Regions from separate parts of the Pseudomonas asiatica genome, predicted to be linked through region 2. Evidence: riboswitches for the same ligand, from Rfam matches in the RefSeq annotation. Region 2 holds a riboswitch; the other holds the start of a gene.
What was found. Region 2 has a riboswitch for cobalamin ahead of ABNP31_RS09535 (TonB-dependent receptor). Riboswitches for the same ligand answer to the same signal wherever they lie in the genome.
Positions count from the first base shown of each region.

Region 1: it holds a riboswitch for cobalamin, as region 2 does, so the genes downstream of both, ABNP31_RS13985 (CbtB domain-containing protein) here and ABNP31_RS09535 (TonB-dependent receptor) in region 2, are expected to answer to the same signal.

Region 1 is NZ_CP157874.1:3,106,543-3,110,738, reverse strand. It holds gene cobM (precorrin-4 C(11)-methyltransferase) at 1-261, opposite strand, end outside; gene ABNP31_RS13995 (cobalamin biosynthesis protein) at 293-679, opposite strand; gene ABNP31_RS13990 (CbtA family protein) at 679-1,365, opposite strand; gene ABNP31_RS13985 (CbtB domain-containing protein) at 1,375-1,563, opposite strand; cobalamin riboswitch at 1,657-1,880, opposite strand; gene ABNP31_RS13980 (GNAT family N-acetyltransferase) at 2,070-2,549, opposite strand; gene ABNP31_RS13975 (LysE family translocator) at 2,675-3,304, shown strand; gene ABNP31_RS13970 (alpha/beta fold hydrolase) at 3,326-4,196, shown strand, end outside.
Region 2 is NZ_CP157874.1:2,109,164-2,113,359, forward strand. It holds gene ABNP31_RS09535 (TonB-dependent receptor) at 1-1,983, opposite strand, end outside; cobalamin riboswitch at 2,093-2,300, opposite strand; gene nhaR (transcriptional activator NhaR) at 2,336-3,229, opposite strand; gene ABNP31_RS09545 (hypothetical protein) at 3,364-3,603, shown strand; gene ABNP31_RS09550 (TerC family protein) at 3,633-4,196, shown strand, end outside.

The sequences.
Region 1 (4,196 bases), 1.0 Mb from region 2:
GCCGTACAGGCTGGGGTCGCCACTGTGTACCCGGGCCACATCCAGGCCTTGCTCATGCGCACTGCGCATGGCGGCAATGATCTGCTCCAGGTGCAGTTCGGCGCTATTGATCATGGTCTCGGCCTGGTGGCCCTCGAGCACGGCGGCCGGCACCAGCGAACCGGCATAGATGATCACCGGGCACTGGCGGATCAGCCGTTGGCCCTTGATTGTGATCAGTTCCGGGTCGCCGGGGCCGGCGCCGATGAAGTAGACCGTCATGGAAAGTCCTTGCAGGAAAGAGGGGAAACGTTCAACAGGCCAGGGCGAGGGTAGCCGGGCCCAGTACCTGGCGCGTCAGCAGCAACCTGGCCGTGCCGAGCCGCTCGCTGGCCAGGGCCAAAGCCGCGCTCTCCGCCACGCCCCAGCAGCCGCAGTGGGCATGGGCAGCGGCGGAGCGGTGGCTGAGCTGGAGTTCGTAGGGTTGCAATTGCGCGGTATCGTACAACACCAAGGGCACGCCGAGGCGTTCGGCCAGTTGCTGCAAGCCGGGTTCGTCGGCCTTCAGGCTGATGCTGGCGATACCGTGCAGGCCGGCCAACGCCAGGCCCTGGTTGGCCAGGGCCTGGCGTAGCAAGGTTTCCAGCGTATCCGCCGGGCAACCCCGGCGGCAGCCGAAGCCGGCGTAAAAGGCAGGCATCAGGCCTGGCTGGAGCGCCGGAACAGCCAGGCGCTGAGCAGGCCCAGGGCCAGCCAGAAGGCGGCGTTGGTCAGCCAGGAGGCCACTTTGAACTGGGTTTCCAGTGCGGCGGGGGCCAGGCTCTCGTGCACCTCGGGTTGCGGCGCACCGATCACATGGGGAATGACCAGCAGCACGGCGCCCAGCGCCTTCAGCAACCAGTGGCGGGCGAATACCAGCAGGGCAAGGCCCAGCGCGGTGGCGCTGGCGGTGCCGATCCACCAGGCCTGGCGTTGCCCCAGGTCGGCGGCTGCAGTACCTGGCAGTTCCGGCGGCAGGCCCAGGGTCGGGGCCAGGCAGAACACGGCGAAGCCGGCCAGCCCCCACAGTGCGCCGGTGCCGGCACGCTTGGGTTCGCGCAGGCTGTACAGGGCGGTGAGGATCAGGGCGAAGCCGACCGCGACCACCAGGTTGCCGCCAGTGGTGGACAGCACCCGCTGCCAGCCGTCTTCCGGCGACCAGGCTTCGGCGCTGTGTTCATGGGCGGCCACTTCGCCGGCATGCTCGTGCTGGGCGACCGGGGCCGAGGATTCGTAGGTTTCTGCCTCGAGGATCAGCGGGGCGACCCAGAAGCTTTGCAGCAAGGTCAGCAGCAAGGCCGCCAGCAACCCGCTGAAGCCCGCGGTACGGGCAATGCGTGTGATCATCGGGCGTACTCAGTGGCAGGGGAAGGCGGCGCTGTGGCGGGTGTCGTGGGCGGCGTTGTGCACGGCTTCGATGTGCGAGAAGCCGGCGAAGTACACCAGGCACAGGCCCAGCAGGCTGGCGCCGACGGCGATGACGACACGCTGGCTGAGGGTGACGGGGGTGGTGATGCTGTGTTGCTTGGCGCTGGTGACGGGCATGACGCGTTCCTCTGCTTTTTGTGGGCAACGGGCAAGCGCGGCAGCCCCGAGCGTGGCAGCCCAGGGGAATGCAACAGCGCCCGCCCACCGCGGGGTGTTCATGAACGCCAGGCCGGTCTCCGGGCTTGCGAGGAGGAGCCAGGCTCCTGGAAGGCGTCACCTTCCCATGCCGGGTGACCGGGCACAGTGGTACAGACGCTTCGCTCGCTTACCGTTGCGGGGGCAGCACCGGCCTTGTCCGGCCCTGCTTGAGGGCCTGTGACGCACCGGTTTCCCGTTTCACCCCCATCGGGGGCACCTGAACGCGAGGCATAAGGAGACCATGGGGCGGGGCTGCCGTCAATTGCCCTGATGGTAGGGCTTTGGTTTTGCAGTGCCTGGGAGATCGAGCGCCGCCCGCGCGGCGCTCGATCTCACAGGCGCTGGAAAGTTCAAGGCAAGCGCACTCAAGCCCTCATGCAAGCCGGTTCGGCCTGTAGTGGTCTATGCCGTAAGCATCCACCTGGTCAGCCCCGGGCAAACGTCGCCAGCTTCTCCCCGTCCAGCCGGTAGCGCACCCACTCATCCTGCGCTTCGGCCCCCAGCTTCTGATAGAAGCCGATCGCGGGCTCGTTCCAGTCCAGCACGCTCCATTCCAGCCGCCCGCAATCATTCGCCACCGCTTCGCGGGCAATATGCTGCAGCAATTGCCGCCCGGCACCGTCGCCGCGCTGCTCGGGCGTTATGTACAGGTCTTCCAGGTAGATGCCGTTGCGCCCGAGCCAGGTCGAGTAGCTGTAGAAATACACGGCAAAGCCGATTGCCCGGCCATCGCGCTCGCAAATCAGGCTGTGCACGGTGCTGCCCTCGCCAAAAAGGCTGCGCTCGATATCGGCAACGCTCGCGATCACCTCGTGGCGAGCGCGTTCGTACTCGGCCAGTTCGGTGATGAAGGCCAGGATCTGCTCGGCATCGGCGCGAACGGCAGGGCGAATGGTAAGGCTCATGGTGACGGCTTCCTTGATCTGGTGGTAGCGGTACAGCGATGTGTATCTACACAATTTAGTGAAACTGTATCGGTCGCAGAGGAGGGCGACTCCGTTAGTGTGACACCACCCATAAAGAATGTGGAATGCCTGCCATGCTTGCCTCTGCCGACCTGCTCACCGCCTTCGTGCTGTTTGCCTTCGTGTCCTCCATCACCCCTGGCCCCAACAACACCATGCTGCTGGCCTCGGGCGTCAACTTCGGTGTGCGCCGCTCCATCCCGCACGCCATGGGGATCAGCGTCGGTTTCATGGTAATGGTGCTGGCCGTTGGCCTGGGCCTGGGCGAGGTGTTCAAGGCCTGGCCGCCGCTGTACACGGTACTGCGCTACACCGGCGCCGCCTACCTGCTTTACCTCGCCTGGAAGATCGCCACCTCCGGGCCGGTCGGCACAGCCTCGTCCAGTGCCCGCAAACCGCTGGGCTTCTGGGGAGCGGCGGCATTCCAGTGGGTCAACCCCAAGGCCTGGGTGATGGCAGTCGGTGCAATCACCACCTACACGCCGGCGCAAGGCTATGTGACCAACGTCATTGTCATTGCCGCCTTGTTTGCCCTGGTCAACCTGCCCAGCGTGGGGGTGTGGGTGATGTTCGGCAGCGCCCTGCGCAACCTGTTGCAGAACCCGCGCTGGCTGATGCTGTTCAATGTCCTGATGGCCTTGTTGCTGGTGATTTCACTGTACCCGTTGCTGTTTGTAGAATCGGCGTTTTCCTGACCCCGCGAGTACAGCAAGCCGATGCAGTTGATCCCCTGGTCCCACGAATGCGCCGAAGGCTTCACCCTGCGTGGCTGGCGAACCCCGGCCAGTGGCAAGCCGCTGCTGCATTTTCTGCACGGCAACGGCTTCTGCTGCCTTGCCTACCAGCCATTGCTGATGCGCCTGGGCGAACATTTCGACCTGTGGCTCAGCGATGTCCAGGGCCATGGTGACAGTGACCATGGCGGGGTTTTTCGTGGCTGGAACCGCACCGCTGCGCTGGCGGTGGAGGCTTTCGCAGCCGGGCGGGGCGAGTATGGCGACGTACCGCGCTTTGCCGTCGGGCACAGCTTCGGTGGCGTGCTCACCGGCCTGATCCTGGCCAGTGAACCGCAGCTGTTCACCCGTGCCGTGCTGCTTGACCCGGTACTGTTCAGCCGGCGCATGCTGGGTGTTATGGGGGTGGCGGCCCTGGTCGGCTTGCATCAGCGTCACGCCTTGGCGCGCAAGGCCGCCAGCCGTCGCAGCCACTGGCCCGACCGCGAGGCAGCCCTGGCTTCGCTGCATGGGCGGGGTATCTTCAAGGGGTGGACCGATGCGGCGCTGCGGGCCTACGTCGAGCATGCCATCGGCGACTGTGGCGAAGCGGTGGTGCTCAAGTGCCGGCCCAGCCGCGAAGTGGAAATCTTCAGTTCCTTCCCCAAGCGCATGTGGGCAAGCCTGACGGCGATCCGCACGCCCACGCGGGTGCTGTACGGCGAGCACACCTACCCCTTCGTGCCCCATTCGGTGAGCCGCCTGGCGGCGCTCAACCCTCAGGTGACCGCCAGGCAAGTTGCAGGTGGGCACTGCTTCATGCAGGAAGACCCGGTCATTGCTGCAGAACAGGTGCTCGGTTTCTTGCAAGGCT
Region 2 (4,196 bases):
GCCGATGTCGGCATCGACCACGGTGTAGCCGGGGGCGCTCTGGGTGTTGGCGGTATTGGCATATCGTTCGTCCACATAGCGCGCGCCAATGCCGGCCTCCAGCCGCTGGCCGAAGCCTTTGCTCAGCCACAGGTTGGCGGTACGCCGCGGGACATTGGCCGGGCGATTGCCCGCACGGTCCTGCGCCACGCCGCCGACCATTTCGTCGAAGTCGTCATACCTGGCGCGCACGATCGCCGCGTTGGCCGACACCTGCCACTGATGCGCAAGCGCCAGTTCCAGGGTTGCCTCCAGGCCGTCGGACGTCTGCTGGCCAGCCTGCTGCTTCTCGTGGGTGAACGGGTCATCCACCAGCAGCTTCTTCTTGACGATGTGGTACGCCGCCAATGTCCATTCGCCACGCCCCTCCCAGAAGCGCTGCTTCAGGCCCACCTCGGTCTGCCTGGCCTCGGTCAGGTCGTAGTGCATCTGGTTGGCGCTGAGGCTGATGAGGTTGTCGACCCCGTCCTCGCTGGTGGAGTACTGGCCATACAGCGACAGGTCGTCGCTGACCGCAAACACCAGCCCGGCACGCCAGTTGCCCCCTTGCAGGCTGCGGTCGCTGCGGCTGTCGGTGGTCAGTTTCTCCTGGACGATGTGGTTCTGGTCGCGGCGCACGCCGGTGACCAGGGACAGGCGATCGCTCAACTGCAGGCGGTTTTCGGCGAACAGGGCAAAGGTGTGGGTGGTGGACAGGGTTTGCGGGCGCAGCGGCGAGGCGCTGTGGAACCAACCCGGTTGTGGCTGCCAAGGGTCGACGTAGTCACCGCCCACATCGTTGTAGGGCGCGTTGCTGTCGACGTTGAAGCGGACTTTGTTGTACTCGGCGCCGACCACGGTCTTGCTGGCCAGGCCGAACAGCGTGTGGTCGAGGGTGAAGGCCTGGCGATCGCCGAACTGTTCCTGGTTGTGCTTGATCTGCAGGTAGCTGCCGCGCAGCAGCTGCTGGCGCCCGGCATCCCAGCTGTACTCCTCGGCATTGCGCCAGTGACGGCGGCTCTTGATGTAGTACAGCTGGTTGCTGGCGCTGAGGTGGTCGTTCAACGTCCAGTCGGTGTTCAGGCGGGTCCATTCATCGACGTAGTGCTGCACATCGTCCTGCACGTTGTAGTTCTTCTTGCGCAGGCTGCTGCGGTAGTGGCCGTCGATCAGCGGGGTGCCGTAGTAGTTGGCAGGCTGCGCATCGCCGCGGTCGTGGGCGAGGGTGAAGCTGAGGTCGTCGCTGGCATCGAAGCGCAGCGCGGCGCTCAGCGCCAGGCTGCGTGACGGGGTGCGGTCGACCCAGCCGTTACCGGTTTGCTGGTTCAGGGCCAGGCGGTAGCTCAGGCGCTCGCCGAGGCTGCCGCCGCTGTCCAGGCCGAGCTGCTGGCGGTCCCACGAACCGTAGCCCAGGCGCAGGTGGTTGCGTATCTCGCCGGCAAACGGCTTTTTCGGGATCACGTTGACCACCGCACCGGTGGCCCCTTCGCCATACAGCACCGAGGCCGGGCCGCGAATCACATCGATGCACTCGACCATCCATGGGTCGACCGGGAACGTCTGGGTGCCGGCACCGGTGTACAGGCGTGCGCCGTCGAACAAGGTCATCACCGAGTTGTGCCCGGTAAAGCCGCGGGCGGACAGGCCCGTGCCGCCGTCGCCCGGGGAGCCGATGTAGCTGATGCCCGGTGAGCGGGTCACCGCGTCCTGTACGGTGAGGTTGCTGCGCTGCTGGATCTGCTCGGCGCTGATGCTGCTGGTGCTGGCCGGTGTCTCCAGGGCGCTGAGGCCCAGGCGCGAGCCCGCCTGGGTCGGGGTGGCCAGGTCGATGGCGTGGCTGCCTTGGGTGTCGGTGATGGCCGTGGAGGGCAGGGCCAGTGGCTGTCGGTCGAGGTCATCGGCCAGGGCCGGCAGGGATACGGCCAGGCAGGCCGCCAGGGGGTGAAGCTTGAAGATACGGGACATGTCGTTCCACTACTGCAGGAATGAATGGATCCCGGTGGAAAACACGCAAAGGCGCACCGTGCACGCAGGCGCGCGCGCGGATACCGGCCTGCGCCCGCCCACCGCGGGTTGCCAAGTGAAGCTCCAGGCCGGTCTCCGGGCTTGCGAGGGGCATGAAACCTTCACCTTCCCATGCATGTGCACAGTGGTATCTCGAAGGGTTCGCTCGCTTACCGTTGCGGGGGCAGCGCCGGACTTGTCGTGGGCAACACGACGCACCGGCTTCCCGTTTCACCCTGCGCGCGGCGGCGCAGGGCACCTGAAACTGGCGGGCATATGACCATTGAAACGCGGGAGGCGTCAAATCTGCCTGCTACCAATGAAACAACTCTCGTCGCGCCCCCTCGGTAATCGCCACGATCCCCGGGTGCTTGACCTTGCGCTCTACCGAAATGGCATAGAACGACTCGTGCACCGCCTCGGTCTGCCCGATCAGCTCCACGCCGTACTGGCGGCACACTTCCTCGGCGATCACGCTGGGCGCAACGAAGATGCCGCTGCCCGACTGCCCGAACGCCTGCATCAAGGCACTGTCATCGAACTCGCCCACGATCCGTGGCTGCACCTGCTGCTCACCCAGCCAGCGCAGCAGGCGGCTGCGTACCACGGTTTCCTGCCCGGGGATAAGCAATGGCGCATCCTGCAGGCAGGCGGGGAAGGGGCCTTCCAGGCGTTGTGCCAGCGCCGGGGTGGCGAAGAAGCTCAACCCACACTCGCCCAGTTTCTGGCTATAACCCTTGATGTCCAGGTGGCTGGGCATGGGGCTGTCGGAAATCACCAGGTCCAGGCGCTGGATCGCCAGGTCGGCCAGCAGCCGTTCGAGCTTGTCTTCGCGGCAGTTGATACGCAGCATGTCGTCCAGCTCCATGGTCGGTGCCAGCAGGCGGTAGACGATGGACTTGGGCACCACATCAGCCACACCCACGCGGAACAGGATCTGCTCCTGCGGGCCGGCCCGCAGCATGGCCTCCAGCTCGTTACCCAGCTGGAACATCTGCTCGGCATAGATCAGCGTCTGGCGCCCTGTTTCGGTCAGTTCCAGCTGGCGCCCCACGCGCTGGAACAGCTCCAGGCCATAGGTCTGCTCAAACAGGCTGATCTGACCGCTGATGGTTTGCGGGGTCAGGTTCAACTGTTCGCTGGCGCGGGCGATGCTGCCGGTCTTGGCAACGGCCCAGAAGTAGTGCAACTGCCGATAGTTGAGCATCGGTATCGTTCCGGATTCGTAAAAACCGAAGTATAACCGCTGAAAATACGAATTTTCCGGATGTGTTGCGCTCTTTAGAATGCGACTCCATCAGGCGCCGTGTGCGCCGCCGGAACATGAAAAGCGAGGAACCCATGCTGCAACTAAAATCCATCGGCACGCCGCTGGTGCTGGCCTTGGCCCTGTTCACCCTGGCCGGTTGCGAGCAGGCCGAGAAATCCGCCCAGCAGATGCTCGACCAGGCCGCACAGTCGGCCAAGCAGGCCATCGACGACACCAACAAGGCCGCCCAGCAGGCGTTGAGCGAGGCCATCGGCAGCGAAGGGCAAAAGCCCAAGGACGCCGACAAGAAAGAAGACACCCAGGAAATCTGACCCCCAACCGCTGCTGCAGGATTTGAACAATGGAATACTTGCTGGAACTCGTCGCTAGCCCTACCGCCTGGGTTGCCCTGGCTACGCTGGTAGCCATGGAAGTCGTGTTGGGCATCGACAACCTGATCTTCATCTCCATCCTGACCAACAAGCTGCCGGTGGAGTACCGCTCCAAGGCGCGCCGTATTGGTATCAGCATGGCCTTGGTCATGCGCCTGGCCTTGCTCAGCACGGTGGCCTGGATCGTCCAGCTGACCGACCCGGTGTTCGAAGTGTTCGGCAATGCCTTCTCCTGGAAGGACGTGATCCTGATTGCCGGTGGCCTGTTCCTGCTGTGGAAGGCGACCAAGGAAATCCATGAGAACGTCGACCCGCACGGGGCCAAGGAAGAAGCCAAGGTGTCGTCGACGGTTACCCTGGGCTTTGCCGCGGCGATCTTCCAGATCCTGTTGCTGGACATCGTCTTCTCGGTCGACAGCATCATCACCGCCGTGGGCATGACCGAGCACCTGCCGATCATGATCATTGCCGTTATCACTGCCGTGATCGTCATGATGGTGGCCGCCGACCCGTTGGCCAACTTCATCAACGAC